Regions from separate parts of the Pantoea sp. X-Soil-TKNS-1211 genome, predicted to be linked through region 2. Evidence: predicted binding sites of a transcription regulator. Region 2 holds the regulator's gene; each other region holds the start of a gene.

Region 1 (10,687 bases), 710 kb from region 2:
TCAAAACCCGCACGGTAGAACCAAAAATGACGCGGCCGGTTTTCGGCATTTTAGTAATATCAATAACTTGTGCATTGGAGAGCTTAGCTTCGATCTCCTGGATGCGACCCTCGCAGAACCCCTGTTCTTCGCGGGCAGCATGATATTCGGCATTCTCTTTCAAATCGCCATGCTCACGGGCTTCGGCGATAGAGGCGATGATGCGCGGACGCTTAACGGTTTTCAGTTCGTTCAGCTCTTCGCGCAGCTTTTCAGCGCCTTTCAACGTCATCGGAATCTGATTCATTTTGGCTCCTCGTCATCTTTCCTGGTTAACGGCGTCATCCTGACTGGTGACAGCAGAAAACAGCTTCTGCGGCGCGTTACCTCATTTCACAAGCAAAAGAATCCTGACCCGGAAAGCGTTCCGGGTCAGGATTGGTTTTGCATTTTGATACGTATTTTACCCCAGAGTTCCCTGTGGGTCATCGTTTACTTTGCACCGTCCGGGGACGTAGTATTGTCGCCTTCACCCGTCAGTTACCGCGAGATTATGCGATTTTCACGACTTGTTACCGGACTAACCTGTGCGTTTATGCTGCAGGCGCAAGCAGCCCCCGTTGAAGAATACATGCAGTATTTGCCAGACGGCGCAAACCTGGCGCTGATGGTACAAAAAGTGGGCGCATCAACCCCGATCATCGATTTTCATGGCAAACAGATGGCGCTACCGGCCAGTACCATGAAAGTGGTCACCGCATTGGCGGCGCTGCTGGAACTCGGACCCGACTTCCGTTTTCAGACCACGCTGGAAACCAAAGGTGCCGTCAGCGACGGTACGCTGAACGGTGATTTGGTGGCGCGTTTTGCTGGCGATCCGACGCTAAGCCGTCAGGATCTGCGCAACATGGTTGCCGCACTGAAAAAGCAGGGCATCACCCATATTAAAGGCAACCTGGTGATCGATACCTCGGTCTTCGCCAGCCATGATATGGCGCCAGGCTGGCCGTGGAACGACCTGACCCAGTGTTTCAGTGCCCCGCCGGGTGCGGCGATTGTTGATAAAAACTGTTTCTCCGTTTCGCTCTACAGCGCCAACACGCCGGGCGAAAATGCCTTTGTGCGTATCGCCTCTTATTATCCGGCGCATATGTTCAGCCAGGTCCGCACCCTGGGCCGCAACAGTGGTGAAGGACAATATTGCGAGCTGGACGTGGTGCCTGGTGAACTGAATCGCTACACCCTGACCGGTTGTATGCGTCAACGTGCCGAACCGCTGCCACTGGCATTTGCGGTACAGGATGGTGCGGCCTGGGCGGGTGAAATCCTCAGAGATGAGCTGCGGGCCGCAGATATTGATTACAGCGGCCATCTGGTGCGCCAGACACAGGTGACATCGCCGGGCACGGTGTTAGCCTCGACACAATCTGCACCGCTGCATAATCTGCTGCATACCATGCTGAAGAAATCGGACAACATGATTGCCGATACCGTATTCCGCACCATCGGCCATCATTATTTTAACGTGCCAGGCACCTTCCGCGCCGGTTCTGACGCGGTCCGTCGTATTCTGCGCGAAAAAGCCGGTGTTGATCTCGGTAACAGCATTCAGGTGGATGGTTCCGGCCTGTCGCGCCATGATTTGATTGCCCCGGATACCATGATGCAGGTGCTGCAATACATTGCCAAAAATGATTCGACGTTGAATTATATTTCGATGCTACCGCTGGCGGGTTATGACGGCACGCTACAATATCGTGGTGGTCTGCATGAGGCGGGAGTGGATGGCAAAGTCTCAGCCAAAACCGGCTCACTTCAGGGCGTCTATAATCTGGCAGGATTTATCACCACGGCCAGCGGCGCGCGTGTCGCCTTTGTGCAGTACCTTTCAGGCTACGCTGTCCCGCCGGAAGATCAAAAGACACGTCGTATTCCGTTGGTGCGTTTTGAGAGCCGCCTCTACAAGGACATTTACCAGAACAACTGATGAAACTGTTAATCGTTGAGGATGATGCGCTGCTGCAATCGGGCCTGGCCCAGGCACTGAGCGCCCAGGGATACGCCGTGGACTGTGCTGCCAGCGCCGCAGAAAGCAACGCCTTACTGCGCAGCGGCCAGTACAGTTTGATCGTGTTGGATCTCGGCTTGCCGGATCGCGACGGCGCGACCTTGCTGCGCCAGTGGCGGCGCGACGGGATCAACGTACCGGTGTTGATTCTCACCGCGCGTGATGCGCTGGAAGATCGCGTAGACGGGTTAGATGCCGGTGCTGATGACTATCTGGTGAAACCTTTTGCGCTGGTTGAGTTGCAGGCCCGCGCGCGCGCGTTAATTCGCCGCTATCAGGGCCACAGCGACAACCTGCTCCAGCAGGGCGATCTGACCCTCAACCTCAGTTCTCAGCAGGTGTTGCTGGAAAACCTGCCTCTGGAGATCACCCCTAAAGAGTTCGCGCTGCTGACACGCCTCCTGATGCGTGTCGGGCAGAATGTGCACCGTGAAACCTTACAGCAGGATCTCTACAGCTGGAACGATGATCCCGGATCCAACACCCTGGAAGTCCATATTCACAATCTGCGTCGCAAACTCGGCAAAGACCGCATCAAAACCGTACGCGGCGTAGGTTATCGGCTGGAAGTACGAGAATGAACAGTATGCGTCAGCGATTACTGATTATGCTGGCGCTGATTCTGCTCACCTGCCAGATCATGAGCGCCGTATGGTTGTGGCACGAAAGCCGGGAGCAAATCGGTTTTCTGGTGAGTGAAACCCTCTCCGCTAAAGCACGCAATGAACACGTTGAAAATGAAATCCGTGAAGCGATAGCCTCGTTGCTACTGCCCTCGCTGGTGATGGTGTGCCTGACGTTATTGTTCTCCTTCTGGGCGATTAACTGGATTATCCGCCCGCTCAAGTCACTGCAAAACAGCCTGGCGCATCGTTCCGCCGATAACCTGTCACCTTTGCCACTCTATTCTGAGATGGAAGAAATCGTAGCGGTGACCACCTCAATTAATCAGCTGCTGTCGCGCCTGGATCACACCATTCAGCAGGAACGCTTGTTCACCGCCGATGCCGCCCACGAGTTGCGCACACCATTGGCCGGGTTACGACTGCATCTGGAATTGCTGCAACAACAGAACGTGCCACAGAGCGAAATGTTGGTAGCGCGCATTGATCAACTGATGCACACCGTCGAACAGTTGCTGATGCTGTCACGCGCAGGGCAGGCGTTGGCGAGTGGTCACTATCAACAGTTGCACTGGCAACAGGACATCATGCAACCGCTCCAGCCCGAGATGGCCGAACTTTATGAGCAACGTCAGCAACAACTACACTGGCCGCAGGGTGCCGACATACCGCAACAGGGCGAAGCGGTATTGCTGCGTCTGATGCTGCGCAATTTGCTGGAAAACGCCTCGCGCTACAGCCCGGAAGGTAGTGAAGTGAAGGTAGTGTTACGTCAGGAAGCACAGCAGGTGATTGTTGAAGTCTGGGATCAAGGACCAGGCATCGAAGCCAGCGCGGCAGAAGAGTTAACCAAAGCCTTTCGGCGTCGCGATCAACGCTACGGCGGCAGTGGGTTGGGCTTGAATATCGTGCTGCGCATCGTGCAGATGCATCGTGGTCGTCTGGCGTTGCTGAACCGTAAAGATGGCAGCGGACTGATTGCCCGCTGCCAGTTACCTCAGTCACTGAATTAGAACTGGGTGTTGAGGCTCATGTAGTAAGTACGGCCTGAATCGTTGTAGGTATTGGCACCCGCACCGTACAGATAAGAGCCGGTGTTGGCGTTACCGGTGGTCTGGGCATTACCCTGACGCCAGTGACGCTTGTCGAACAGGTTGTCGATACCCACGGTTACGCTAACGTACTTGTTCACATCATACGTACCGCTCATGCCAAGGATGGAGTAAGGGCTAACCTGATCGGTGGCGCTGCCGGTAACCGGATCGCCATGATAGTCATACTTCTTAGGCACTTGCTTACCATACCAGGTAAAGGTGGTTTGCAGTGACAGATCTTCCATCGCCTGCCAGCTCAACGTGGAGTTCAGGGTATATTGCGGAATAATCGACAAACGGTCGCCGGTGGTTTTGTTCTTACTCTGCAACATATAGGTGAAGTTGTTATTCCAGGTCACCGCATCGGAGAACGGAATGTTAACCGTTCCCTCCAGACCTTCAACTACCGCTTTTGGCACATTCTCCCACTTGTAAATGTTGGTGGTGCCATTGGAAGCCGTACCGGTTGAAACCATACCGGCTTCAATTTTGTTGCGATAATCGTTACGGAACCAGGTCAAACCAGCCTGATAGCCCTCGTGTTTCCACTCCAGACCAATCTCTTTGTTGATGCTGTTTTCCGCTTTCAGGTCTTTGTTACCTTGCAGATAACAGGCGCTGGAGGCGTCAGCACACCCCTGGCCGTTGCTGTACAACAGATAGTTCGGGTTGGTCTGATACAGGCTCGGCGCTTTATAAGCACGACCGATACCCATCTTCAGCGTGAAGTCATCGCCCAGTCCCTGCGACAGGTTCAGTGATGGACTCCAGTTGTTACCGACAATCGAGTGATGGTCGAAACGCAGGCTTGGCGTCAGCATGGTGCTGTCCGTCACTTCCATATTGTCTTCAGCAAACAACGAGAAGATTTCAGCCTGTGAGTAAGGACTACGTCCGGTATTGGAGATGCCCGGTACGCTACCGTAGTTGGCCGCCTGCGTGGTTGAAGACGGATCCTTCATGCGCTGCTGGTTCCATTCGGTACCCAGGGTTGCCGTCTGGTTGATCAGCCATTCAAACGGAATGCTGATTTCACTGTGCAGCATGATGTCATCCAACTGGATGGTGTTGAAACCACTGTTGGAGAAGATCCCTTCGGTGCCGCCAGCCAAACCTTCATTAATACGGCTATTACGGGTTTTCTCGTAACGTCCCCAGGTATTGGTGCTGACGCCGTTATCCCAGGCTCCGGTCCACTTCAGCGAGACGTTCTGGCGGTACATGCGGTTAGTTTCGTCGCCGTACTTGCTTTTCACCAGCGTGCTGGTGTTGGTGTTCTGGGTATCACCGGCATACAGGTTACCCTGACGACTATAGCCCGCCTGAAGTTCCAGTGTCTGCATCGGTGCAAACGCCCAACTCAGTAACGCATTGATATCTTTATTGACTGAGCCTTCACGGCCCGCCGGATAGCTGCCCGCGTAAGTCCCGGTACGGTCTGCCGCATGGCCTTCGTTGATGTCGTAGGCATCAGCCTGCGTTTTGGCTAAACCACCGTATAAACGGAAGTTGAAATCATCGCCCAGCGGTCCTTGCAGACTGAAGTTGGTGCGTTTAGTTGCACCTTCATCTTTGTGCTGTGGGACGTTGAAATAGGTATTCCAGGAACCGTGCCACTGTTGATCGGTGTATTTTTTGGTGATGATGTTCACCACACCACCCGCCGCGCCGTTACCGTAGCGCACCGCTGCCGGACCACGAATCACGTCAATATGGTCGATCAGCTCCGGTGGCACCCAGTTGGTATCACCGCGAGTGTCACGCTCGCCACGCCAGCCAAGTCGTACCGAGTTACGGCTGGTAATCGGGATACCATCGACCATAATCAGGGTGTTTTCTGGCCCCATGCCACGGATATCGATCTGGCGATTGTTGCCACGTTGGCCGCTGGTTGAGTTACCGGTCAGGTTAACACCCGGCATGGTACGAATGATTTCTGAGACGTCACGGGCTGGCGGATGCTTTTTGATTTCATCAGCGGTGATGGTGGAAACACCGGGAGCCTGGAGCGTCTGTTGCTCGGCGGTCACCATCATGGTGCCGCCATCGTGTGAATTGGCGTCTGTGCTGGTAGTCGTACTACTGGAGGTCTCTGCTGCCCAGACGCTGCTGGAAAGAAGGCCCAGTTCAATCAGAATAGCTAATGATAAACGCGAATATTTTGTCATTTTTTCGTTCCTGGATTGCCAGTAAAGGTCACTGGCGAGCCGGTGAGAAGGTCACAGTCCTTATCAAAGCCCCGTTCCAAGCCTGGCAGTGCCATCCGTTGCGCATCCTTTCCTTAATGGGAAAGTTGACAGGCGGAACGAGCGCGCTCATTTATGAGCGGAAACACCCTATTGCAAATGCAAATAATTATCAATAGTATTATTTATCACCTTTGTGAAAGAATCCTTGAGTAAATGGCGACTGGCAGCACCTATGACCTGGCTAAATGATCTGACCGGCAGTGAAGCCTGGTGGCAGGAGCAACAAAGTAAAGGTATCCCGCGTGTGGAAGGTGAAGTGGACGGCGAATGCCTGGTCACTTTCCTCTGGCGCGATCCGCAGGGCAACGAGACGCAGTCACGTATCCAGCGGGTGTGGATCAACATTACCGGTGTGACCGATCACCACCAGCGCCGCGCCCCGCAATCCCTGATGCGTGTTGCCACTACCGATGTCTGGTACTGGCAAACCACCCTGCCAGCCAACTGGCGTGGCAGCTACTGCCTGATGCCGGATGAGCAGGCGACTGATTTTTCCGGTGATGTCGACATGTACGCGCTGCGCAACTGGTGGCGCGACAAATTCCCCACCGCCCAATCTGATCCGCTCAATGCCTTGCGTGGCTGGTCAGGTGGACGCGGCATGGGCGTTTCTCCATTGCATCTGCCTCAGGCCCCCAATCAACAGCTGTGGCAGGCGATTGATGAAGGCCGCGCCCCCGCAATCGCCCTGCAAGAATATCGCTGGGACAGCCACTTACTCGGCAATAGCCGCCGGGTGTGGATCTATTGCACCGGTGAGGCGCAACCTACGTCCCGGCCACTGGCCATTCTGCTCGACGGCCAGTTCTGGGCTAACAGCATGCCGATTGCTGGCCCGTTGCAACAACTCACCGATGAGGGCGCATTGCCCGCCGCCGTCTATCTGTTTATCGACATCATCGATCGTGAGCATCGCAGCCGTGAGCTGCCGTGTAACGCCCTGTTCTGGCAAGCCTTGCAGGAGGAATTACTCCCCCAGGTGGCGCAGTGGGCACCGTACCAACAACAGGCCGATAGCACCGTGGTCGCCGGGCAAAGCTTTGGCGGCCTGGCCTCGGTATTCGCGGCGCTGCACTGGCCGCAGCAGTTTGGCAACGCCATCAGCCTGTCCGGCTCCTTCTGGTGGCCGGAGCGTGGTAACCCGCATGGCTGGCTGTTGCAGCAACTGGAGCAAGGGCTGGCACCGCGTCAGCCGCTGCGTTTCTGGCTGGAAGCGGGCAAACGTGAAGGACTGATTTTGCAGGCGAATCAGCAACTGCAACAGATGTTGCAAGCCGCCGGATATCAGGTGCACTACCAACCGGTAGAAGGTGGACATGACGCGCTGTGCTGGCGCGGTGGCCTGCTCGTTGGCTTACAGGCGCTGTGGCGCACCCCGACATAAATTCATCTCGCCCGGACTCAGGAGCCGACATGGAACATCGCAATCCCTTCGACGATCCGCAGCAGGATTGTCTGGTGCTGCGCAATCCGCAGCAACAATACAGTTTATGGCCCGCGTTTAGCGACCTTCCCGCTGGCTGGCATGCCGTGTATGGCCCCCAGCCACAGCCAGATTGCCTCAGCTGGCTGGAACAGAACTGGGGGAATATCCGCCCAGTGACGCAGGACACTAACCGGAGCGACAATGTCTGAATTCCTGATGAATCGACCCCACACCGAACAACAGACCCTGCCACTGGTTGCGGCGCAGCCCGGTATCTGGATTGCCGATCAGCTGTCACGCCATCACAACGCCTACGCGGTGGCACACTTTATTGAATTGCATGGCGATATCGACAGCGCCTTGCTGAGCAAAGCGATCATCGCCGGAATGCAGGAAGCCGATACGCTGAATATGGCGTTCGGTGAAGTGGACGGCGAAGCGTTGCAATGGCCGCAGGCCCAGCACTTCAGCCCGCCGCAGTTGGTTGACCTGCGTTCAGACGAGCATCCCGCTGACAAGGCCCGCGCGTTGATGCGTGAAGATATGAATGGCGACTTGCGCGTGCTGAGCGGAGCTCCCTTATATCATCATTGCCTGTACCGCCTCGGCGAGCAGCATTGGTTCTGGTATCAGCGTTATCACCACCTGGTGGTGGATGGTTTTAGTTTTACCGCCCTGACGCGCCGTATCGCCAACCTGTACAGCGCCTGGGCGCGCCAGCAGGAACCAGAACCAACGCCGTTTATCCCCTTTAGCGAAGTGGTGGAAGAGTATCAGCGTTATCAGCAATCCTCCTCCTTCGAGCGTGACCGCCAGTTCTGGCGTGAAAAAGGTGCCTCCCTGCCCGCGCCCGCCACGCTGGCACCCCAGCCGCTGGCCGGGCAAAGCGCCAGCACCGATCTGTTGCGTCATAGCCTGACGCTGGATCGCGCCACCTTCCAGACGCTGGTCAGCCAACATCCGCAGCACAGCGCCGCCGATCTCGCCTTTGCGCTGGTCGGGTTATGGCTGGCGCGTCTCAGTGGGCAAAACGATTTCTCGGCGGGCTTCATCTTTATGCGCCGCATCGGTTCAGCCGCCCTGTGCGCCACCGGGCCGGTGATTAACGTGTTGCCGATGGCGATCCATTACGATCCAGCGCAACCGCTGGCCGCACTGGCAACGCAACTGGCGGGTGAAGTGAAGAAAATGCGCCGCCACCAGCGTTACGATGCTGAACAAGTGCAGCGCGATCTGGGCCGTCTCGGTGATGGTGATCCGATCTATGGCCCGGTGATCAACCTGAAGATGTTTGATTACCAGCTGGATTTCGCCGGTGTGGAGGGCGTCACCCATCAACTGGCTTCCGGCCCGGTGCGCGATCTGGAAATCGCCATCTATATCAGTGAACAGGGTGAGCTGACGCTGGAACTGCTGGCCAATGCCGAACGCTACAACCCGGCGACGCTGCAACGTCACGCCAGCCGGTTCGCGCTGTTGCTGACACAGTTGGCCGCTGAGCCGCAACGCCCGTGCGGCGAGTTGGATCTGCTGACTGCAGCAGAACATCATTGGCTGGCGGATATCAACCACACGCCACACCCGTTACCTGCCGAGACTCTGGCATCGCTGCTGGCCCAGCAGGTAGAGAGAACCCCAGATGCATCCGCACTGGCCGATGCCCAGCATCAGCTCAGCTACCGCCAGATGCAGCAGCAGGTGTTTGCGCTGGCGCAGCAACTGAGTACGGCCGGGGTCACGCGTGGTGATATTGTTGCTGTGGCACTGCCGCGTTCGGTGCAACTGTCGCTGGCGCTTCAGGCGATCGTCTCGCTCGGTGCCGCTTATCTGCCGTTGGATACCGGCTACCCTGATGATCGCCTGCAACTGATGCTGGAAGATGCAACACCACAAACGTTGATCACCTCGGCATCACTCGCACCACGTTTTGCCGCCATCTCCGGCGTCAGTCAGCTGCATTTCGATGCGCTGTTTAGTCATACAGATGTCCCTGCCCCGCGCAGCGCGCCGCAACCGCAGGATGGTGCCTACATCATCTATACCTCGGGTTCTACCGGACGTCCTAAAGGGGTACTGGTCGGCCATGAGGCGATCGTTAACCGCCTGTTGTGGATGCAAAATCACTATCCGTTGCAGGCTGATGATGTGGTGTTGCAAAAAACCCCCAGCAGCTTTGACGTTTCGGTGTGGGAATTTTTCTGGCCGCTGCTGGTGGGCGCCCGACTGGTGATGGCTCCGCCGGAAGCCCATCGTGATCCCGAAGCCCTGCAACAACTGTTCGCGCAGTACCGGGTCACCACCACCCACTTTGTTCCTTCAATGCTGGCCGCGTTTGTCGCCGCGTTGCAGGATGATGCGGCGATTAACAACTGCGCCAGCCTGCGCCGTGTGTTCTGTAGCGGCGAAGCACTGCCAACCGATTTATCCCGTGAGTGGGAGCAGTTGACCCATGTTCCTCTGCACAATTTATATGGCCCGACTGAAGCAGCGGTGGATGTGAGCTGGTATCCGGCGTTTGGCGAATCACTGGCTGCGGTCGAGGGTGCCAGCGTACCCATTGGCTATCCCGTCTGGAATACCGGCCTGCGTATTCTTGATGCACGCTTGCAACCGGTGCCGCCGGGTGTGGCGGGCGATCTTTATCTGAGCGGTATTCAACTGGCGCATGGTTATCTGGGACGTCCCGATCTCACCGCCAGCCGTTTTGTTGCCGATCCGGCAGGCAATGGCGAACGTATGTATCGCACTGGCGACGTGGCGCGCTGGCTCGATAACGGGGCAGTGGAATACCTTGGCCGTAGCGACGATCAGTTGAAAATTCGTGGTCAGCGCATCGAACTCAACGAAATCGATCATCTGTTGTGCGACCAGCCAGGCATTGAGCAGGCCGTGACGCACGCCGTGGTGTTGGGTGGTGCGGCGGCACAGGGCGATGCCCGCCAACTGGTGGGTTATGTCATCGCCGATCACACCATAGACGGTGAGGCCCTGCGTAGCGCACTGGCCCAGCAACTGCCCGCCCATATGGTGCCGGTGGCGATTGTCCAGTTGGAGACGTTCCCGCTCAGCAGCAACGGCAAGCTGGATCGTAAAGCCCTACCGCTGCCACAGGTAGCAGCCGCCAGCGCCGGGCGCGAACCGCATCCAGGACTGGAGAGCCAGCTGGCAGCGGCGTTTTGTCAGTTGCTGGCGCGCGACAGCATCAGCGCCCAGGATGATTTTTTTGCCCTCGGCGGACATTCGCTGCT
Region 2 (10,687 bases):
GGGTGATTGGCCATTGGCGCTTCTCCCTGACGCTTCGGTTTAAATGGTGCCGCAAACTTTCTCTGTCAGTTCCTGCGGGAACTGCATGGCTAACATGATGTGTTCCACCATGCTGCATTTGCGACCGGTATTGGTATTGGTGATCACCCAGTACGGCGTGCCGGGCACATGCTTCGGCTTAGTATGGGTGCCATTTTGCAGCAGCGTATGCTCATCACCGGCAAAGTAGACGCGGGTGCGTCCTTGCAGTGACGCCGTGGCATCCGCAAAGGCTGCGGGATCAAGACGATAGAGCGTTGACAACACCAGCATAAAGCGGTTAACCGCCTTTTTCTGTTCCGCATACTCATCGGAAAGTAACAGCTCACGTACCGCGCGAACGCGATCCTGCGGACGTGCCTGCGTCACAACTGGCTGGGCTTCTTTTGCCGCAGCCTGAGCCACAGCAGGGGTTGCAGGGGCACTCTGACCGGCAGTGAACTTCAGCATGCGGCGCAAAATTTCGGAGGCGCTTTCACCAATGTGCTGGGTATGGCTGGCAATATAACGGTAGAGTTCTTCGTCAACTTCAATCGTTTTCATCTTTTTCCGTACGATTCTGGCAAATGACAGAACCACGCATTTCTGCAAAGGCCTTAGCAAAATCCTGCCGTGCAAAATGTGAGCGGGCTCTAACATGAGGATTATAAAGTTAAATCCCAGGCGGCCGATAGCGCTGGCATCGTTTCAGGGCAAAAGTCGGAATATGCCCTAATGCCCACCAGGCTGGCTCCTGGACAGGTGGATTCATGATAACCTAAGCGCAGCCCACAACCGTAAGAACTTTGCCATGATTTTGAATGCCCGTCTGCAAACTGAACAATCTGCCCCTGATGCCCCTCCCATTCTGTTAATTCATGGCCTGTTTGGCAGCCTGGATAACCTGGGTGTGCTGGCGCGAGGCCTGCGTGATGCTCGCCCCACCTTGCAGGTGGATGTGCGCAATCACGGTCTCTCCGCGCGCAGCGACGTGATGAACTATGCGGCGATGGCACAGGATATCGTTGAGACCCTCGACGCCCAAGGCCTCGACCGTGTTGGCGTCATCGGTCATTCGATGGGCGGCAAAATTGCCATGACGTTAAGCGCCATTGCGCCGGAACGCATTGAAAAGCTGGTGATGATTGATATCGCACCGGTGGATTATCAGACCCGTCGCCATGATGAGATTTTCGCCGCCATCCGTGCGGTGAGCGCTGCGGGTGTGACGCGACGCAGTGAAGCCGCCGAGGTGATGCGTACTTGTCTTACTGAAGAGGGCGTGATTCAGTTCATTCTTAAGTCGTTCCAGGATGGGGAATGGCGCTTCAATGTGCCGGTGTTGTGGGATAACTACGCCACCATCTCCGGTTGGCAAGAGGTCCCGGCCTGGCCGCATCCGGCATTGTTTATCCGCGGCAGCGAGTCACCTTATCTGGATAATCAGCATCGCGATGCACTGCTGCGGCAGTTCCCTCTGGCACATGCGCACGTCATCAGTGGCGCAGGTCATTGGGTCCATGCCGAAAAGCCTGAGGCGGTTTTACGCGCGGTTCGCCGCTTTTTTGTACTGTAAAAGCAAAAGCTTGCCGTAGACCGTTTAAGGTTGGCGTCGCAAGGGGTGCTGGAGTATGATGTCGCGCTAAAAATTTGCCACGGATGATTTTTTCACCGTGGCAGGGCCGATAATGTATAAATTGCGCAGCGCCTTTCCGCCGTTCGCGCCCACTCAGTTTTACAAAAAATGGCAAAAGAACAAACTGACCGTACCACGCTCGATCTCTTCGCTGATGAGCGACGTCCCGGTCGTCCCAAAACCAGTCCGCTAACGCGTGACGAACAGTTGCGCATTAACAAGCGCAATCAGCTGAAACGCGACAAAGTACGTGGTTTGCGGCGCGTGGAACTGAAAATGAGTAGTGAGGCGGTTGACGCGCTCAATACTCTGGCAGAGCAGCAAAACATCAGCCGTAGTGAATTGATTGAACAAATGCTGCTGGCGCAACTCAAACTGTCGTAACACGTGCAGACCGCACGCAGGAACAAAAGTCACGGCTTTACAAGTTCCGCCACTTTGCCCGGTCTGCTATCATTCGCTTAACTGTGCATTCAACTCCTAATCAGGATTTAAGAGGTTACTTAACTCATGGCAATCGTAGGCATTTTCTTCGGCAGCGATACCGGCAATACTGAAAACATTGCAAAAATGATCCAGAAACAACTGGGTAAAGATGTGGCCGAAGTGCATGACATTGCCAAGAGCACCAAAGAAGATCTCGAAGCATTCGATATCCTGCTGCTGGGCATTCCGACCTGGTACTACGGCGAAGCACAATGCGACTGGGATGATTTCTTCCCGACGCTGGAAGAGATTGATTTCAATGGAAAACTGGTTGCGCTGTTCGGCTGCGGTGACCAGGAAGACTACGCAGAATACTTCTGTGACGCGATGGGCACCATCCGCGATATCATCGAACCTAACGGTGCGGTGATTGTTGGCCACTGGCCAACCGAAGGCTACCATTTCGAAGCGTCTAAAGGTCTGGCAGATGATAAACACTTCCTTGGCCTGGCCATCGACGAAGATCGTCAGCCTGAGCTGACCAACGAACGTGTTGATAAGTGGGTGAAACAGATTTTCGATGAGCTGCAACTGAAAGAGATCATCGAAGCCTGATCCCCTGCCCTCCTCAATGTGGGCGCTGGCTCACATTGAGTTAAAGGGATTTCCTATAAAAATAATAGCTACTGTTTTTTAACTTTTTCCCGCAATTCTGTAGAATACCCATAACGGTCATCCGCTTATTCCTCTGGCATCAGAATGAGGCTGAGTGAAATGGAAACAAAGACCTGCATGATCCCCGCCGGCGTTAGAGACACTTTTCCTTACAGCCACTGGTGATTTTCAGGATATTCCCTTGGTTTTCATTTCACTGCTTGAGTTCTATAATGAGACGCAAATGAGAATGCGCGTGATCGACATTCAAGGCCCTGCGCCGCAAGTGACTAGCTAAGTAACAGGACAATATCCGCATGACTGACAACAACTCCGCATTGAAGAAGGCTGGCCTGAAAGTCACGCTACCCAGACTGAAAATTCTGGAAGTGCTTCAGGAACCCGAATGCCATCACGTCAGCGCGGAAGATTTGTACAAACGCCTGATCGACATGGGCGAAGAGATTGGTCTGGCAACGGTTTATCGCGTTCTTAACCAGTTTGATGACGCGGGAATCGTCACCCGCCATAACTTCGAGGGTGGTAAATCCGTCTTTGAACTGACACAGCAGCATCACCATGACCACTTGATCTGTCTGGATTGTGGCAAAGTGATTGAATTCAGCGATGAATCCATTGAAACCCGTCAGCGCGAAATCGCCACACGTCATGGGATCAAACTGACTAACCACAGCCTGTATCTGTACGGCCACTGTGCGTTAGGAGACTGCCGCGAAGACGAGACGCTCCACGACAAGCAATAAAATGTGCTATGCAGTATAAAAAAACCGGTGCCCAGGCACCGGTTTTTTTATCGCTGCATCACAACACCAGCGTTTCCTGCAAATATCGCCAGCGTGGAATGGAGGTACTGCAATCCAGGACCGCCAACGAGATGCGGCTCTGGTTGGTGCCGTTCATCATTTGCAATTCACGATACTGAATCGTCACTTCCTTGCTTTGCTGCGAGATGATGGCATGTTCGCTGGTAGCAATACGCATTCCTTCACGCTGGCCACGCAGTTGACGGAACAGCACTTCCATTGCATTGAAATCCAATTGCTTACCCTGCGGCGTCACCATTTTGAAATCCGGGTGAAAGTGCGAAAGGAACAGTTCAATGCTGTCGTCTGTATTTTCTGACTGATTAAAAATACGTTCGATAAGCTGATGTAATACCACTACGCTATGTTTGGCTTCCTGAGCGAGACTTGTCATTTTTTTTCCTTTATAACCCGCGGAGCAACGTCTGAGAGCGCATAGCCTACCTGAAAAAAAGTTTTTAACACTGGCAAATGGATTAATTCTGCTAAAGTCAGATTAGTTTCAAATCCCGGTAACAAGCACGTTTCACAACCCACAGCATAAAAGATGGCTAACCTTGAATTACAGCCAATAAAAAAGGGCGATTTCTCGCCCTTTTATCAGGATATGGGGAAAACGACAAAAAGGATTAATCGCCGATTTTCGCCCAGGTATCACGCAAACCAACGGTGCGGTTAAATACCGGCCTGGATGGCTGCGAATAAACGCTATCCGCGCAAAAATAGCCTTCACGTTCAAACTGATACGGCGCAAGCGCTACTGCATCGCGCAGACCTGGCTCAACAAAACCTTGTTTGATATCCAGCGAATTCGGGTTGATGGTGGTGAGAAAATCCTCCGCCGCACCCGGGTTTGGCACGCTGAACAGGCGATCATACAGACGGAATTCCGCAGGCAGCGCATGGATCGCAGAAACCCAGTGGATCACGCCTTTCACTTTACGGCCATCAGCCGGATCTTTGCTCAGAGTATCGACGTCGCAGGTACAGTAGATACAGGTGATATTGCCTTCATCATCCTTTGCCACGCGCTCGGCACGAATCACATAAGCATTACGCAAACGGACTTCTTTACCCAGCACCAGACGTTTGTACTGCTTGTTGGCTTCCTCACGGAAATCCGCGCGATCGATCCACACTTCACGGCTGAACGGCACTTCACGCGTCCCCATTTCCGGTTTGTTCGGATGGTTTGGCATGGTGATGATCTCTTCATGACCCGCAGGCAGGTTTTCAATCACCACCTTCAACGGATCCAGCACCGCCATCGCACGCGGCGCATTCTCGTTGAGATCGTCACGGATACATGACTCCAGCGAGGCCATCTCAACGATGTTGTCCTGTTTGGTCACACCGATACGCAGGCAGAACTCGCGAATCGATGCGGCGCTATAACCCCGGCGGCGCAGACCTGACACGGTCAGCATACGCGGGTCATCCCAGCCTTCTACGACTTTCTCACTCACCAGCTGCGTCAGTTTACGCTTCGACATCACCGCGTATTCCAGATTCAGACGCGAGAATTCGTACTGACGTGGATGCACAGGAATGCTGATGTTGTCCAGCACCCAGTCATACAGACGACGGTTATCCTGGAACTCCAGCGTACACAGCGAATGGGTAATGCCTTCCAGCGCATCGGAGATACAGTGGGTAAAATCGTACATCGGGTAGATGCACCATTTGTTACCCGTCTGATGGTGTTCAGCAAACTTGATGCGATACAGCACCGGATCGCGCATCACGATAAAGTTTGACGCCATATCGATTTTGGCACGCAGGCAGGCTTTGCCTTCTTCGAAACCACCCGCACGCATTTTTTCAAACAGCGCGAGGTTCTCTTCAGGCGTGCGATCGCGGAACGGACTATTTTTACCCGGCGCAGTCAGGGAGCCACGGTATTCGCGGATCTCTTCTGGCGATAACTCATCAACATAGGCCAGGCCTTTGTTGATCAGCTCAACCGCGTAGCTGTACAGCTGGTCGAAATAGTCTGAGGAGTAACAAACGTCTCCGCTCCATTCAAAGCCCAGCCATTGCACGTCGCGCTTGATGGACTCGACAAATTCCATATCCTCTTTCACCGGGTTGGTGTCGTCGAAGCGCAGATTGCACTGACCCTGGTAATCTTGTGCGATACCAAAGTTCAGACAGATCGATTTCGCATGGCCAATATGCAGGTAACCATTGGGCTCAGGCGGGAAACGGGTATGCACGCTGTTGTGCTTACCGCTCGCCAAATCTTCGTCGATAATCTGACGAATAAAGTTCGTTGGGCGGGCTTCAGCCTCACTCATCTCAAAATCCTCAAATACAATACGGGTGATTTGTCCTGGAAAGTAACGGAGTATGATCCACAAAGCGCAGAAGGGAAACAACCGTTTGTTGGTCGTTTTAAAACAAAAAAGGCAGGAATCGCTTCCTGCCTTTAGGGTTTAGCACAAGGACTTAGCCTTTCACCTCGTACAGACGGGTTTCACCGGCGACCACTGATCCGCTCGCCAGCAGATTAAGGCCAGCAAAATCATCGCTGTTGCTGACGACGACCGGGCTAATCATTGAACGGGCATTGGCGTTGAGGAAATCCAGATCCATCTCCAGTACTGGCTGACCGGCGACCACAGTCGCGCCCTCTTCCACCAGACGTGAGAAGCCTTTACCTTCCAGCGCCACGGTATCCAGACCCATATGCACCACGATCTCAACACCGTTTTCGCTTTCCAGACAGAAGGCATGGTTGGTATTGAAGATTTTCACGATAGTACCGGCAATCGGTGCCACCACGGTTTTACCGGTGGGTTTGATCGCCAGGCCATCACCAACCGCTTTGCTGGCAAAGGCTTCATCCGGCACGGCATCCAGTGCCACCACTTCACCGCTCACCGGCGCCACCAGCGTGGCGATCACGCCTTTTTCGCTGTTCAACACCGCTTGCGGCTGCGGTGCAGCGGGTTGTGCAGCAGCAGACGCGGTAGCCGCAGCGGCGACCGGACCTTTAGTCAGTACGGTTTTCATCGCGCTGGCAATACTTTCCGCCTGCGTACCGACGATGATCTGCACGCTCTGCTTGTTGAGGCGAATAATGCCCGACGCTCCCAGGCGTTTTGCCACGCTGTCATTCACCTGCGCGGCATCTTTAACATTCAGACGCAGACGGGTGATACAGGCATCGATATTGGTCAGGTTTTCAGAACCACCAACGGCACCGATGTAGCGACGTGCCAGCGATTCAGTCTGGCTTTCGCCGCTGCCGCTGTGGTCAACGTTGACGTCATAACCATCAGTTTCATCATCCGCAGCCAGTTCGCGGCCCGGCGTCATCAGGTTGAATTTCTGAATAGTGAAACGGAACACCACATAGTAGATGGCAAAGAACACCAGACCTTGTGGGATCAGCATCCACCAATGCACCGCCAGCGGGTTACGCGTTGACAGCACCATATCCACTAAACCGGCACTGAAGCCGAAGCCAGCAATCCAGTGCATGCTCGCTGCGATAAATACCGAAAGACCGGTCAATAGCGCATGGATGACATACAGCACCGGGGCCACGAACATGAAGGAAAATTCCAGCGGTTCGGTAATACCGGTAAAGAAAGCTGCAAACGCCGCCGCCAGCATGATACCGCCCACTTTGGCGCGGTTTTCCGGACGCGCGCAGTGGTAAATCGCCAGCGCCGCACCGGGCAGACCGAACATCATAATCGGGAAGAAACCCGCCTGATAGCGACCAGTGATACCCGGGATCCCGCTGCCATTAGCGATGGACTGTGCGCCACCAAGGAATTTCGGAATATCGTTAATGCCAGCTACGTCGAACCAGAACACGGAGTTCAGCGCGTGATGCAGGCCAACCGGAATCAGCAGACGGTTGAAGAAGGCATAAACGCCTGCGCCAACAGAACCCAGTTTTTGAATGCTCTCACCAAAGCTGACCAGGCCATTAAACACCACCGGCCAGATATACATCAGAATGAACGCGATAAGGATCATCAGGAAGGAGACCAGGATCGGTACCAGACGACGGCCGCTGAAGAACGACAGCGCTTTTGGCAGCTCCACGTGGCTGAAGCGGTTATACACTTCTGCCGAGATAATCCCCACCAGGATACCCACAAACTGGTTCTCGATTTTGCCGAAAGCGGCTGGCACTTGATCCAATGGAATTTTCTGAATCATTGACACCGCAGCCGGTGAACACAGCGTGGTCACCACCAGGAAGCCAACAAAGCCAGTCAGCGCCGCAGCACCATCTTTATCTTTTGACATGCCATAGGCGACACCGATGGCAAACAGCACCGACATATGTTCAATGATCGCGGCACCGGACTTGATTAGCAACGCCGCCAGAGCGTTACCCGCCCCCCAGCTGTCAGGATCAATCCAGTACCCCACCCCCATTAAAATTGCCGCTGCCGGCAGGGTCGCTACCGGCACCATAAGCGCTCGGCCGACCTTTTGCAGATATCCTAAAATACTCACCTTATTCTCCCCCTTTGAGACTGGCGTTTTGCCGTAATGCGGGTTGATTTTATTATCCCGGCACCCGGTACCTTGATGACACTCTTCACCACGAGGCGAAGTGTAGAGATAAATTAATTCGCCTCGCAAATTAAAACCACAACAACTGTGACTTTTATCACCAAAAATGACGTTTGCACCCCCGAACTGCTAGCCATCACCCCAAACTTATTTTATGATGAAAAATATCAGGACGCACTTTTCCCCGTATGGTTGAGCTTAAACGGATTACGCTTAAGAACGGTCTGTTGAGAAAACGGCGACCCCACTTTCCAATCTTTAACTGAGGTGAAGACATGAGACTGATCCCTTTAGCCACACCTACCCAGGTGGGTAAATGGGCCGCGCGCCACATTGTTAACCGCATTAATGCGTTTAATCCTGGCCCAGATCGTCCCTTCGTGCTAGGTCTGCCTACCGGTGGTACCCCACTGGAAGCGTACAAGCACCTGATCGAGATGCATAAAGCGGGCCAGGTTAGTTTCAAACATGTGGTCACTTTCAACATGGACGAATACGTTGGCCTGCCCAAAGAGCACCCGGAAAGTTACCACAGTTTTATGTATCGTAATTTTTTCGATCACGTTGATATCCAACCAGAAAATATCAATCTTCTGAATGGCAATGCGGAAGATATTGACGCAGAATGTCGTCAGTACGAAGAGAAGATCCGCGCCCTGGGCAAAATCCATCTGTTTATGGGTGGCGTGGGCAATGATGGTCACATTGCCTTTAATGAACCTGCCTCCTCGCTTGCCTCCCGTACCCGTATCAAAACGTTGACACACGAGACCCGTCTCGCCAATTCCCGTTTTTTTAACGGCGATGTGGATCAGGTGCCAAAATATGCCCTGACTGTAGGCGTTGGCACGTTGCTGGATGCCGAAGAAGTGATGATTCTGGTTACCGGTCATGTCAAAGCGCTGGCGTTGCAGGCGGCGGTTGAAGGTAACGTTAACCATATGTGGACCATCAGTTGCCTGCAGCTGCATGCCAAAGGCGTGGTGGTCTGTGACGAACCCGCCACCATGGAACTGAAAGTGAAAACCGTGAAATATTTCCGCGAAATGGAAGCGGAAAATATGAAAGGTGTGTAAGACCACGTTGTAAAGCACCTGCTGCCACTGCGGCAGGCTTAGCCGGGAGAGAAAGACGATGTACGCATTAGTTAACGGCCGGATTTTTACCGGTCACGAAATTCTGGACAATCATGCGGTAGTGATTGCCGATGGCCTGATTGAGTGCGTCTGCCCACGCGACGCGCTGGATGCCACCCTACCGCAACAGGATGTTGCGGGTGCGTTTATCGCTCCCGGTTTTATTGATTTGCAACTCAACGGCTGCGGCGGCGTGCAGTTTAACGATGATATCGATGCGTTAAGCGTGGAAACGCTGGAAATTATGCAGCGCGCCAATGAGAAATCAGGCTGCACCAGCTACCTGCCGACACTGATTACCAGCACTGACGCCTTGATGAAACGCGCGATCGAAACCATGCGCGCGTATCTGAACAAACATCAAAACCAAGCGCTGGGTCTGCACCTCGAAGGCCCGTGGCTGAATAAAGTGAAAAAAGGTACGCACAACCCGGAACTGATCCGTCTGCCGGATGCAGAACTGGTGGATTTTCTCTGCGCGAACGCCGATGTGATCACCAAAGTGACGCTGGCCCCGGAAAATGCCGGAAGTGCAGTGATCCGCCAGTTACGCGAGGCGGGCATAATCGTTTCAGCGGGTCACTCCAACGCCACTTATGAAGAAGCCAAAAGCGGTTTCGCTGCGGGCGTCAGTTTTGCCACCCACCTTTACAACGCCATGCCGACCTTTGCCGGACGCGAACCAGGTCTGATCGGCGCGTTGTTTGATTCACCTGATGTATACTGCGGCATCATTGCAGATGGTTTACATGTCCACTACGCTAATGTGCGCAATGCAAAACGTATCAAGGGTGACAAGCTGGTACTGGTTACTGACGCGACAGCACCCGCAGGTGCATCGATTGATAAATTTATTTTTGCAGGCAAAACAATATACTATCGCAATGGCCTTTGTGTGGATGAGAACGGGACCTTAAGTGGCTCCGCGATTACCATGATTGAAACGGTTCAAAACTGCGTGGAACATTGCGGCATTGCGTTAGATGAAGCTCTGCGCATGGCAACGCTCTATCCGGCAAAGGCGATGGGGGTGGAAAAACAGTTGGGCACGGTCGAAGCTGGAAAAGTCGCCAACCTGACTGTCTTTACCCGCGATTTTCAAATCATTAAGACGTTCGTCAATGGAGAGAACGTCCTCAGCGAGTAAGCACTGAATGACCACTGGCGGCCAGACTCAAATAGGAAATGTCGATCTTGTCAAGCAACTCAATAGTGCAGCCGTTTATCGGTTGATTGATCAACAAGGGCCTATTTCGCGCATTCAGATAGCCGAAGTCAGCCAGCTTGCGCCCGCCAGCGTCACCAAAATTACCCGCCAGTTGATTGAGCGCGGCCTGATCAAAGAGGTGGAGCAACAGGCATCCACCGGTGGTCGCCGCGCCATCTCCATCATCACCGAAACCCGTCATTTTCATACCATTGGCGTGCGCCTCGGACGTAACGATGCCACG
Region 3 (10,687 bases), 530 kb from region 2:
TTCCCGGATCGGTTGGTCAACGTCGGCATCGCGGAACAGACGCTGGTTGGCACCGCAGCCGGGCTGGCGATTGGCGGCAAAGTGGCTGTGACCTGCAACGCCGCCCCCTTCCTGATTTCGCGCGCTAACGAACAGGTGAAAGTTGACGTTTGCTACAACAACACCAACGTCAAACTCTTTGGCCTGAATGCCGGAGCCAGCTACGGCCCACTCGCCAGCACCCACCACAGCATTGATGACATCGCGATTATGCGCGGTTTCGGCAATATCGAAATTTATGCGCCATCCTGCCCGCTGGAGTGCCGTCAGATCATCGATTATGCGCTGGACCATGTGGGGCCGGTGTATATCCGTCTCGACGGTAAAGACCTGCGCCAGCTGCACGATGACAATTACCAGTTCCGTCCCGGCAACATCGATGTGTTACGCAGTGGAAAAGACATCGCCCTGGTGGCGATGGGGTCGACGGTCCACGAAATTGTTGATGCTGCCGAGCAGCTGCAAAGCCAGGGAATCGACGCGGGTGTGATCGCCATTCCATCGATTCGCCCTTGTGATACCCAACAGCTGCGCGAACTGTTAAATCACTATCCTGCGGTGATTACGGTTGAGGAGCACAACGTCAACGGTGGCGTTGGCAGCCTGGTAGCGGAGGTGCTGGCGGAAGGCGGTTGTGGCATCCCGCTGTTGCGGCTGGGCATTCCTGATGGGCAATACGCGATAGCGGGTGACCGCGCCTCAACCCGCGCCCGACATAGCATCGATGCCGCCAGCGTGGTGAACAACGCGGTGCGTATCTGCACAGGAGAGTAAACATGGCAGGTCCGTTAATACTGGCGATTGATGAGGGCACCACCAACGCTAAAGCGATTGCCGTGGATCGCGATGGCACGGTGGTGGCGCGTGGCAGTCAGCCGCTGGCCCTGCACCATCCGCAGCCCGGTCTGGCGGAGCAGGATCCTTTAGCCATCTGGCAGGCGGTGAAACAGGCGGTCAGCGACTGTCTGGCCCAATGCCAGGGCGAGACAGTGGCGGCGGTGGCGATCAGCAACCAACGCGAATCGGTATTGATTTGGCAGCGGCGTGACGGGCAGCCATTAACACCGCTGGTAAGCTGGCAGGATCGGCGTTCTGAATCATTCTGTCGTGATTTGCGCCAGGCGGGTAAAGCACCGCGCATCACCGGTCTGACCGGGTTGGCGGTGGACCCGATGTTTCCCGCCGCCAAACTGACCGGCATGCTGGCGGCGCTGCCGGATGGCCTGGCGCGTGCCCAGGCGGGCGAGTTGTGTATTGGCACGGTCGACAGCTGGATCAGCTGGCAACTGACCGGCGGTGAATGTTTCGTCACCGATCACGCCAACGCGGCGCGCACCCAGTTATATAGCCTGCACAGCGGTGACTGGGATGACGAACTGTTGGCGCTGTTTCATATTCCGCGTGCGGCACTGCCTTCAATCGTGCCGTCAGCCAGCGCACAGGGCGTGGTAACGATCCACGATATCCCCGGTTTACCACCCGGCACACCGTTGCTGGCGCGCATTGGTGATTCCCACGCCGCGCTTCAGGCGCAGCGCAGCGGCAGCGAAGAAGTGGTGAAAGCCACTTATGGCACTGGCTCCTCATTGATGATGTCAATGGCGACGCCGTTATTGACCGAAAACGGCCTCAGCACCACGGTGGCGTGGCATGACGGCACCTTACGTTTTGCGTTTGAAGGCAACATCACTCACACCGGTTCTGGCGCGGCCTGGTTGGGACGGATGATTGGTATCAATGATCCACGTGAGTTGACCCAACTGGCGCAAAGTACCACGGGCAATCAGGGCATCTACTTTGTTCCGGCGCTGTCCGGGCTGGGTGCGCCCTGGTGGGATCTGCAAGCACGCGGCATGCTGTGCGGGTTAACCGATGCGGCCACCCCGGCGGTGCTGGCTCGGGTGGCGCTCGAATCCATTACCTTCCAGATTGCTGATGTTTTTTTTGCTATGGAACAGGCGAGTGGGGTGCGGCTTCCCGCGCTGTGCGTCGACGGCAGCGCCACGGAAAACAGTTGGCTGATGCAACTTCAGGCTGATGTGTTGCAGCGTCCACTACGTCGTGCGCCAACTCCGGAAGTCTCGGCGTTGGGGGCCGCGTTGCTGGCCGGGCGCACGCTGGGCTGGTGGCAGCAGGGCAGTGACATGGCGGCGTTGCAGGGGGGAAGCCTGATCGAACCGCGTGCGGATCAGGCGCAGAGCATGCGCGAGAATTATCAGGGATGGCTGGCAGCCGTGGCACGCTGTCGTTATCAGCCTTGCTAATGTCGATCCGTGGCGGCGCGATTTATCGAGCGGGTTTTACTGGCAGCGCGTATAAAATTGCGCGATAAATCTCGCCGCTACGATTTATCGCGCATGTTGTTACTGAAACCTATTCGCCTTATCGCGTGCCAGACGTTCCAGCGCAAAGATCACCTGCTGTAGCTGACGTTCCTGCACTGGCTCGATGGCGGTAAAGCGGAAACTTAAACGCGGTGTCACGCGGGTTTCATTCTTACTGGTGATGGTGCTGCGTTCACCGATATGCAGCAACTGAGCCGTCACCTCAAACTGGCCATATTCGCCCAGTTCCACCCGCAGTTTCTTAAAGGTATCACCGCGATTCAGACCTTCGGGTAGTTTCTCATCCACCAGCACGCCAATGCCGCCCAGCGAGAGATCCTGCAAGCGAAAACGGGCCTGGTGGCCGTCCGGCCATTCACTGTGACACCAGAATACCGGCTCCATCGGGGCGTTAACGCGGAAAAACTCACGACGTTGAATTTGCCACACCAGTTCCGGCAGGGAGGCGGCAAAGGCAGGCAGACCTTCATGGTCCACTTTCTGTAAACCGCTCAGGCTGAACTCGACTTTTGCCCCCTGAGTTTCGGCGGCGATGTTGATTTCACCACTCTGCAACGCCAGCTCATTATCCTGGCTATTGCTACCCAGATCGAAAATCACCTGGTCTTCATCTGCCGCCAGCATGCGGCTGATAAATTGCCCGCGCGAGAAGTTCACCATTAGCGGGGTCTGAAAACGTAACAGATCCTTCATTACATTCAGAACAGCCAATGTACCTCGTTTAATATATTGTTCTTTATCGGGTTCTCTCACGTCCTGCTCCACTTTCCGATCATGACTAACACGCGTGCGCGGCTTTCCGTCAATTATCGGTAAATGATAAAAAAGCTTTAACCGACTCTCTATTATTTCCCGTTGCGTTTGTGCAGCAGGTCAAAAAATTCCGACTATACTTAGCGCTGTGAACACCTTGATTAATAAAGTAAGGAGCAACAAATGGGTATTCTTTCATGGATTATTTTTGGCCTGATTGCCGGGATTGTCGCTAAATGGATTATGCCGGGTAAAGACGGCGGCGGATTCATTATGACCGTGGTTCTCGGCATAGTGGGTGCGGTGGTAGGTGGCTGGGTCAGTACCCTGTTTGGCTTTGGTAAGGTGGACGGATTCAACTTCGGCAGCTTCGTGGTGGCGGTGATTGGTGCCATTCTGGTGCTGTGGATTTACCGTAAAGTGCGCACGTAACCCATCCGATTTCCCTGAAACCCGCCATCTGGCAGCAGATGGCGGGTTTTTTTATTTTCCACGCTTACGCTGGCGCATTTTGCAGAGGATCTGGCGTTTTTTGCCAGTCACCTCTGTGAACTGTCAGCGTTATACTGAAAAAATGAAACGTACCCAAACTTTTGCACTGGATATCGGGTGGCAACCGCTGCTCAGAGACATGGGGATTTCCGCACAACGCCTCGCGAAGTATAAGCCGCTAGTTGCCCCGATGAGCCTGGTGGTGGACGTCGGTAAACAGGGCGAGTTGACGGTAGCACCGCGTTGGCTTGAGCCAGGCGATGTCCCGGACTCATTGCAAGTGGCGGAGATCGCTTTTCTCCTCGGCTTTGACGATCCCAACTCTTTTTATCGTGCATTCCACGACTGGACCGGGCAAAAGCCTGATGGTGTCTGTGGTGCAATGCGTTTGAACGGAAGTTCCTGAACATGCGGTGTATACCGTTATGGGACAACGTAAAGAAAAATACGCTAATGGTAGAGCGTGAATCACAATCTGGCAGGCAATACGCCTGCCGATAAATCACTTCTCGGTATAATCCATTTTACTGACTACGCCAGCGTCATTAAATTCTAACAACAGCAGTTGATCTCTGTCCCTGATTATCGGGATGAAGAAATAGAGGCGGCGATCCACTACTTTTGAGGCATAAATCCAGGTGTTGGCGGTTTTAAATTCCTTTGGTGTAGCAGGCGTGCCGAGTAATAGCAGCACATCTTTTTTGGTGGATTTGCCCGTAACGATACTCTCCCGGATGACCTTCTCTGAGTAATTATTCAAATCAGAAGAACGTGTTCGGTCCACATTCGCCATACAACCGCTCAACGCAATTGAACTCAACGCTAACAGGAGGAAATGTTTAATTTTCACTTAATATCGCCTTCGTAATAAATGCCCATGTCAGCGTCATATTTAATTTCTTTGGCATAAATGACGCAATAACCGGACTTATCTGCGTAGCTGTAATGGACCTCATACAACGCGTTTTTCTTCGGCGTGATGTTAAGATTTACACTGCAACCACCGTATAAGGAGTGATGAATGGTTGTGACACGGTCAGGGAGTAACGTCGTTTCGAAAAAGGTGTCGCTGTAATCTTTATTTTTCAGTTTTGGAAATCCCAGATCCCTGGTATTTCCCATCAGAATATTAACGTATGCACTATGTTCCTGAACCCATCCTCCGGTTTCCTTACCGTCGCTATCTTTTTGATACAAGGCATAGCTCATCGGTGCACCCATCAACCGAATTTTAGCGACATCTGGAGTGTTTGCAGGGGGAACATACAGTGCAGGTTTCGGGAAATAGGTATTACAGCCAGCGAATAACAAACTCACAGATAACACAACCGCTTTACCTGCACCATTCCTGATCATTAAAGGATTCATTATTGTTTATTTCCTTGCGGTATTTGTTTTTGTGTTGTTCATTCCGAGCAGAGCAATATTAACTTCTGTTCCTTTCATCCATCTTCTCCTTTCCAGTCCAGAAAATAATATCGGCAGTATTCTCCTGTTCTTCAGGGCAAAATGACCAGTTCAATAACGTGAACGTCGCATTGTTGCTTTACCAGGATCAAATCATTGGCGCTTTTTGCAAGCGCGTTGGCGCATCTCGCCAGATAAATCCCTTCATCCATTGCCTACACTCTCTCGTAAATAAAGCGGCTAAATCCTGGCCGCTAAGCTCCTGAATTTTCGTGTAAGGAAATCTGTTATGAACTCCAAAGTTGCTCTCGTCACAGGCGCCTCTTCCGGCATCGGTGAAGCGACCGTGCATCGTCTCAAAGCCCTGGGTTTCACGGTTTACGCTGCCGCACGCCGTGTCGAACGGATGCACAATCTGGCCGATAATGGTGTCCATGTGCTGGCGATGGATATGACAAATGATGATTTCATGCAGGCAGGCATCACTGACATTATTGCCAGATCAGGGCGCATCGACGTATTAGTCAATAACGCCGGGTATGGCTCCTATGGCGCGGTAGAAGATGTGTCGCTGATTGTCCGAGCGCATTTTTGACCGATTGATGCGGCTGGCGACCGGGGTAGTGCGCTAATTCAGGCCGCATCTGATGATTTCATCAGATGCGGTTGATGCGTTAGAAATCGTAGCCAATCGTTGCTGTCACGGTGCGTTCTGCGCCGCGATAGCAATAGCCGGTGCCATAACAGGCGGCGAGATATTTGCGATCCGTCAGGTTATTACCGCTCACCTGCAACCATGCCCCTTTCAGGCTGCTGCTCCATGTGGCCAAATCGGCCCTTACCGATGCATCAAACAAGGTCACCGACGGCAAACGCGTGGTGTTTTCGTTATCCGCCCACTGCTTACCAATGTAACGCACGCCAGCCCCGGCGCTCAGACCATAGTCGAACTGATAATGCCCCCAGAACGATGCCATGCTGTTGGGGGTGACATACGGCGTATGGCCGTCGTTGCCATCGACGGAGTCTTTAAAGCGCAGATGGTTCAACGTATACCCGGCAATGGTGCTGAAACGCGGGGTGAGCTGGTTACGCGCTTCCAGCTCGATACCCTGTGAATGGACCTTGCCTGATGGCGTGTAGGTGCCGGAAATCACATCACGGTTGGCGACATCGTTCTGCGTCAGGTCGTACACCGCAATCGAGTACATGTCGCGTGTGCCAACCGGCTGGTATTTCACCCCGGCTTCGTATTGTTCTGAGGTGGTGGGTTTCAGCTGGTTGCCATCAGGGTCGGTGAGCGAGGCAGGGGTAATCGCCTGGCTCCAGCTGACATACGGGGAGACACCATTATCGAAGGCATACAGCAGGGCTGCGCGGCCGCTGACGTGATCATCCTGGCGGCGACTGGTGCCATTCTCCGAGACGATGCGGTCGTAGCGGCCAGACAGATCGAGGTGCCAGCGGTCCAGTTGCAGCTCATCCTGCAAATACAAGCCGGTCTGGTAGTAGCGACGCGTCTCTGCCGCCCAGTCGAAGTCCGGCATGCTGCCCACCGCTGCTCCGGTCCACGGATTGAGTGAGCTGGCGTAGTCGCTGGCACTCAGAATATCGTTCTTATAACGATGATATTCCGCCCCCAGCGTGACGCGATGCTGCACGGCTCCGGTAGCGAAATCGGCCTGCAACTGATTATCAGTGGCCCACGCTGACAGCGAGGAGCGTTCGCCTGAATAATAGCGTGTCAGCAGGTCTGGGTTAGTCGCATCCCAGCCAATCTGGTAGACCTGATCAAGATCGACATTCGAGTGGCTGTAACTGCCGGTGGAGTGCACTGACCACACCTCATTGAAGCGATGAGAAAAGTCATAGCTGTAGATCTGCTCGTGGCGCTTGAACTGATCGAGCGCGCTATCGCCTTCATAGAAACTGTCACTCAGCTTGCGGCCATTGTGGCTGTACAGCGTGCCTTCGGCTGGCACCGAACCGTGATAGCCGCCGGAAGGATCTTTTTGCAGATAAGCGCGCAGGATCAGGCTGGTATCGTCATCGGGTTGCCACATCAGCTGCGGTGAAATGGCGTACTTCTCTTCGCGGGTGTGATCGTATTGGGTATCGCTGTTTCGGGTGATTCCGGTGAGGCGAAATGCCCACTGATCGTTAATCGCGTTGGTGTAATCAAAGGCGGCGCTGTTGGTGGCGTTGGTGCCAGTCGACAGGCGGAAATGTCCCTCTTCGGCGAACTGTGGTCGTTTGCTCACCATATTCACCAGGCCGCCGGGCACCGTCTGACCATATAAAGCAGAAGAGGGACCTTTGATGATATCAATCCGGTCGAGGAACCAGGGATCCACTTGCAGGATATTAAAGCTGCCACCGTCGCTCATCACGCGCAGGCCATCAAGGAAGGTGTTATCCACGTCGCCGCCGTGGAAACCGCGCAGTGAGATGGTGTCGTAGCGGGTCGCCGCCCCACCAAAGTTGGTGAACACACCTGGCGTGTAATTTAACGCCTGATTGAGATCGGTGGCCCCCTGGTCTTCCATTTGCTGGCGTGTCACCACCGAAATCGACTGTGGCGTGGTGATCAGCGGCTGATCGGTTTTACTTGCGCCGCTGCTGCGCGTCGCCAGATAACCTTCGGTCGGTGAGGTGGCACTCTCCTGTGGCTGGGCGGTTACCACCAGCGAATCTTCAGCAAAACTGATGCCGGGTAACGCCAGGGCCAGCGCGCATAGCACGCGGCAACGATTAAGAGTAAACAGGCAGGTCATCTTAGTTCCTTCGAAAGATAAGGATAATAATAATGGTTATAAGAGTGAGAATTATTATCTTTTCGATGAATGGGTTTCAAGATGTAAATGAAGGTTTGATTAACATATCATTTCGTAGCGGCGCGATTTATCGCGCGGGTTTTACCGACAGCGATCACGGAAATGCGCGATAAATCGCGCCGCTACCATGAATCAGTAGCCGGATCGGGCGATCCGGCCGGGAGAGGGGAATCAGGGGTGCGTCGCGGTCAGCGTGGGCATATTCGGGATATCACGTGCGCTATTACAGGTTTTATCCTTTGGACAATATTTGTCGAGCAGCATCAGGGTCACACCGTTGGTCCAGCCGAAACCGTCCTGCAACGGATACTCGCCACCGCCACCACCGCCCAGCTTCGCGCCTTCCACCACGTATTTCTCGACCAGTTTGTGCTCCCTGTCATAGGTCATCTGTACATTTTGCAGAAAGCGCTGACCAATCTGCTGTGCCAACTGCGGCTGCTTATAATGTTCCAGTCCGGTCACGGCGACCCACTGCAACGGTGCCCAGCCGTTGGGCGCGTCCCACTGCTGGCCGTTATTGACGGTGGTGGTGACCAGCCCTCCGGGTTTCAGCAGCTGTTTCTCTACTGCCGTCGCCGTACGTTCTGCCTGCTTATCGCTGGCGAGTTGCATATAGAGCGGGAACAATGTTGCTGCCGTGAGCTGCGGCTGCACCTGCTTTTTCTGCCAGTTATAGTCAGCGTACCAACCCTGCTGTTCATTCCACAGATAACGATTGATCGCCGCCTGACGGGTTTCCGCTTTGGTGGCAAACTGCTGTGCCTGATCGTTGTGATGCGCCAGCTTCTCGGCTTTAGATAAGGTCTGTTCCAGATGGAACAGCAAGCTATTCAGATCCACCGGGACCAGTTCTGTAGTGCGGATGGTGGCCAGATTGTGTGCATCGGTAAACCAACGTGAGCTGAAGTCCCAACCCGAGGCCGCTCCGGCGCGCAAATCGCGGTATACCTGCGCCTTATCGCGTGACGTGGCTTTCTTCGCGGTATTCACGTCATCCAGCCAGGATTCGGTGCGCGGCACATCGCGTGCGTCCCAGTAGCGGTTGAGCAGCGTGCCGTCGCTCAGTTTAACCACCCGCTTGCTGGCCTGACCGGCTGCCACCTTGTCACTGTCCGCCATCCAGTAGTCATACTCTTTTTGCAACTGGGGTAAATATTTGGTGTAGACGCTGTCGCCGTTGTGGGTCGCCAGCAAATCGACCATCAGACTAAAAAACGGCGGCTGAGAGCGGCTCAGATAGTAGCTGCGGTTGCCGTTGGGGATATGTCCGAAACGATCAAGCTCGGAGGCGAAGTTATCCACCATGTCCTGCACCCGGTCCCAGTGGCCGCTTTCTGCCAGGCCGAGCATGGTGAAGTAACTATCCCAGTAATACACCTCACGGAAACGGCCACCGGGCACCACATAGGGTTTTGGCAGCGGCAGCAGAGAATCGTACTGGCTGGTCTGGGGTGTGGAGCGCGTCAGTACCGGCCACAGGCCATCAATATGGGCACGCAGGCTCTGACCGGCAGGTGGTACGTATTTATCCTGTTCTTTAGGCAGGATGAAGTTGGCATCGACGAAATGTTTCAGGTCAAAGTTGCGCTGGCTTTTCTGCATCTGCCAGTCGGCGAGAATCGATGAGGGATTATATTTCGGCACCGCATCGGCAAAGGTTTTCTGGTCCGGATAAAATTTGGCTTGCTGCACGGCGTTAAACAGCGGTCCGAGACGGATATCCGGTGGCTGCGGCTGATTGTTGAGCATACGGCCGTTATCTTCGGCATGGACTACGGCACTCCCCATCAGCAGGGCGGTGCTGAGCAACAGGCGCAGATGCCCTGATGTAAATATGACATTTTTTATCATCGGTTTTTCTCCTTGTCCGAAAAGGTGGTGCGCTAACGCATTGACCACCCAAACAACTTTAGTCGCTATCACCGGGCTTAGCCGCCTGCGGCACAGGAAATGTGAAGCACCCGGAATTAATCACGGAAGAAATTGCATTCGCGCTAAGGTTTTTGCTTGCCCTGCGGCGCTATTTCCCTGAGGCTGAAAGAAAAAAAGGAGAGCAGTATGGAGATTATCTGGTATCACCCGTCGATGGACCCCGAGAGCTGGCTCAGCGGGTTACGTCAGCGCTTGCCGCAGGCGCAGGTACGTCGCTGGCAGCCCGGCGATAGTGCACCGGCGGATTATGCCGTGGTGCGTTCACCGCCGGTGGAGATGCTGCGTGGACGTGCGTTAAAAGGCGTGTTTGCGATGGGTGCAGGCGTGGACGAGATTTTGCAGCAGCTGCGCCAGCATCCGGAAATGCTGGCGGCTGACGTGCCGCTGTTCCGGCTGGAAGACACCGGCATGGCACGTCAGATGCAGGAATATGCCACCTGGTGCGTGCTCGGCTGGTTCCGTCGTTTCGCCGACTATCAGCGCCAGCAGCAACAGGCGCACTGGCAGCAGCTCAAACCGCACACGCGCGAAAATTTCACCATTGGGATCCTTGGCGCAGGCGTGTTGGGCAGCAGCGTGGCGCAGAGCCTGCTCCAGTGGGACTTTCCGGTGCGTTGCTGGAGCCGTTCAGCGAAAACCCTCGACGGGGTGACCACTTTCCATGGACGCGACCAACTGTCCGCGTTTCTCGATGGCACCCAGGTGTTGATTGACCTGCTACCCACTACAGCCGAAACCACCAACCTGATTGATCGCCAGTTGCTCGGAGGCCTGCCGCAAGAGGCGTATTTCCTCAATATTGCGCGGGGTGCCCATGTGGTAGAAGACGATTTGCTGGCGGCACTGAACAGCGGTCAACTGGCGGCGGCAGCCCTGGATGTG

Evidence for each region. The regulator Fur, encoded in region 2, represses iron uptake genes when iron is present. The targets are predictions, from matches to a motif close to ATAATAATGAGAACNACTATCAA.
Region 1: fes (enterochelin esterase) is a predicted target of Fur. The motif match lies at 6,110-6,132, and genes of this name have one in related genera.
Region 3: AC6I8W_RS08795 (TonB-dependent siderophore receptor) is a predicted target of Fur. The motif match lies at 7,849-7,871, and genes of this name have one in related genera.

The regions. Positions count from the first base shown of each region.
Region 1 is NZ_AP035953.1:583,203-593,889, reverse strand. It holds gene greA (transcription elongation factor GreA) at 1-286, opposite strand, end outside; gene dacB (serine-type D-Ala-D-Ala carboxypeptidase) at 533-1,966, shown strand; gene pmrA (two-component system response regulator PmrA) at 1,966-2,628, shown strand; gene pmrB (two-component system sensor histidine kinase PmrB) at 2,625-3,683, shown strand; gene AC6I8W_RS02625 (TonB-dependent siderophore receptor) at 3,680-5,932, opposite strand; gene fes (enterochelin esterase) at 6,186-7,397, shown strand; gene AC6I8W_RS02615 (MbtH family protein) at 7,427-7,648, shown strand; gene AC6I8W_RS02610 (enterobactin synthase subunit F) at 7,641-10,687, shown strand, end outside.
Region 2 is NZ_AP035953.1:1,290,203-1,300,889, reverse strand. It holds gene pgm (phosphoglucomutase (alpha-D-glucose-1,6-bisphosphate-dependent)) at 1-14, opposite strand, end outside; gene seqA (replication initiation negative regulator SeqA) at 40-582, opposite strand; gene ybfF (esterase) at 830-1,594, shown strand; gene ybfE (LexA regulated protein) at 1,763-2,038, shown strand; gene fldA (flavodoxin FldA) at 2,165-2,695, shown strand; gene fur (ferric iron uptake transcriptional regulator) at 3,052-3,498, shown strand; gene AC6I8W_RS06170 (hypothetical protein) at 3,557-3,952, opposite strand; gene glnS (glutamine--tRNA ligase) at 4,188-5,855, opposite strand; gene nagE (N-acetylglucosamine-specific PTS transporter subunit IIBC) at 6,007-8,034, opposite strand; gene nagB (glucosamine-6-phosphate deaminase) at 8,376-9,176, shown strand; gene nagA (N-acetylglucosamine-6-phosphate deacetylase) at 9,235-10,383, shown strand; gene nagC (DNA-binding transcriptional regulator NagC) at 10,391-10,687, shown strand, end outside.
Region 3 is NZ_AP035953.1:1,819,799-1,830,485, forward strand. It holds gene AC6I8W_RS08755 (transketolase family protein) at 1-813, shown strand, start outside; gene AC6I8W_RS08760 (FGGY family carbohydrate kinase) at 816-2,303, shown strand; gene AC6I8W_RS08765 (flagellar brake protein) at 2,403-3,137, opposite strand; gene AC6I8W_RS08770 (GlsB/YeaQ/YmgE family stress response membrane protein) at 3,321-3,569, shown strand; partial or broken gene AC6I8W_RS08775 (AraC family transcriptional regulator) at 3,916-4,035, shown strand; gene bamE (outer membrane protein assembly factor BamE domain-containing protein) at 4,132-4,479, opposite strand; gene AC6I8W_RS08785 (hypothetical protein) at 4,476-4,997, opposite strand; gene AC6I8W_RS08790 (SDR family NAD(P)-dependent oxidoreductase) at 5,326-5,631, shown strand; gene AC6I8W_RS08795 (TonB-dependent siderophore receptor) at 5,711-7,810, opposite strand; gene treA (alpha,alpha-trehalase TreA) at 8,042-9,724, opposite strand; gene ghrA (glyoxylate/hydroxypyruvate reductase GhrA) at 9,932-10,687, shown strand, end outside.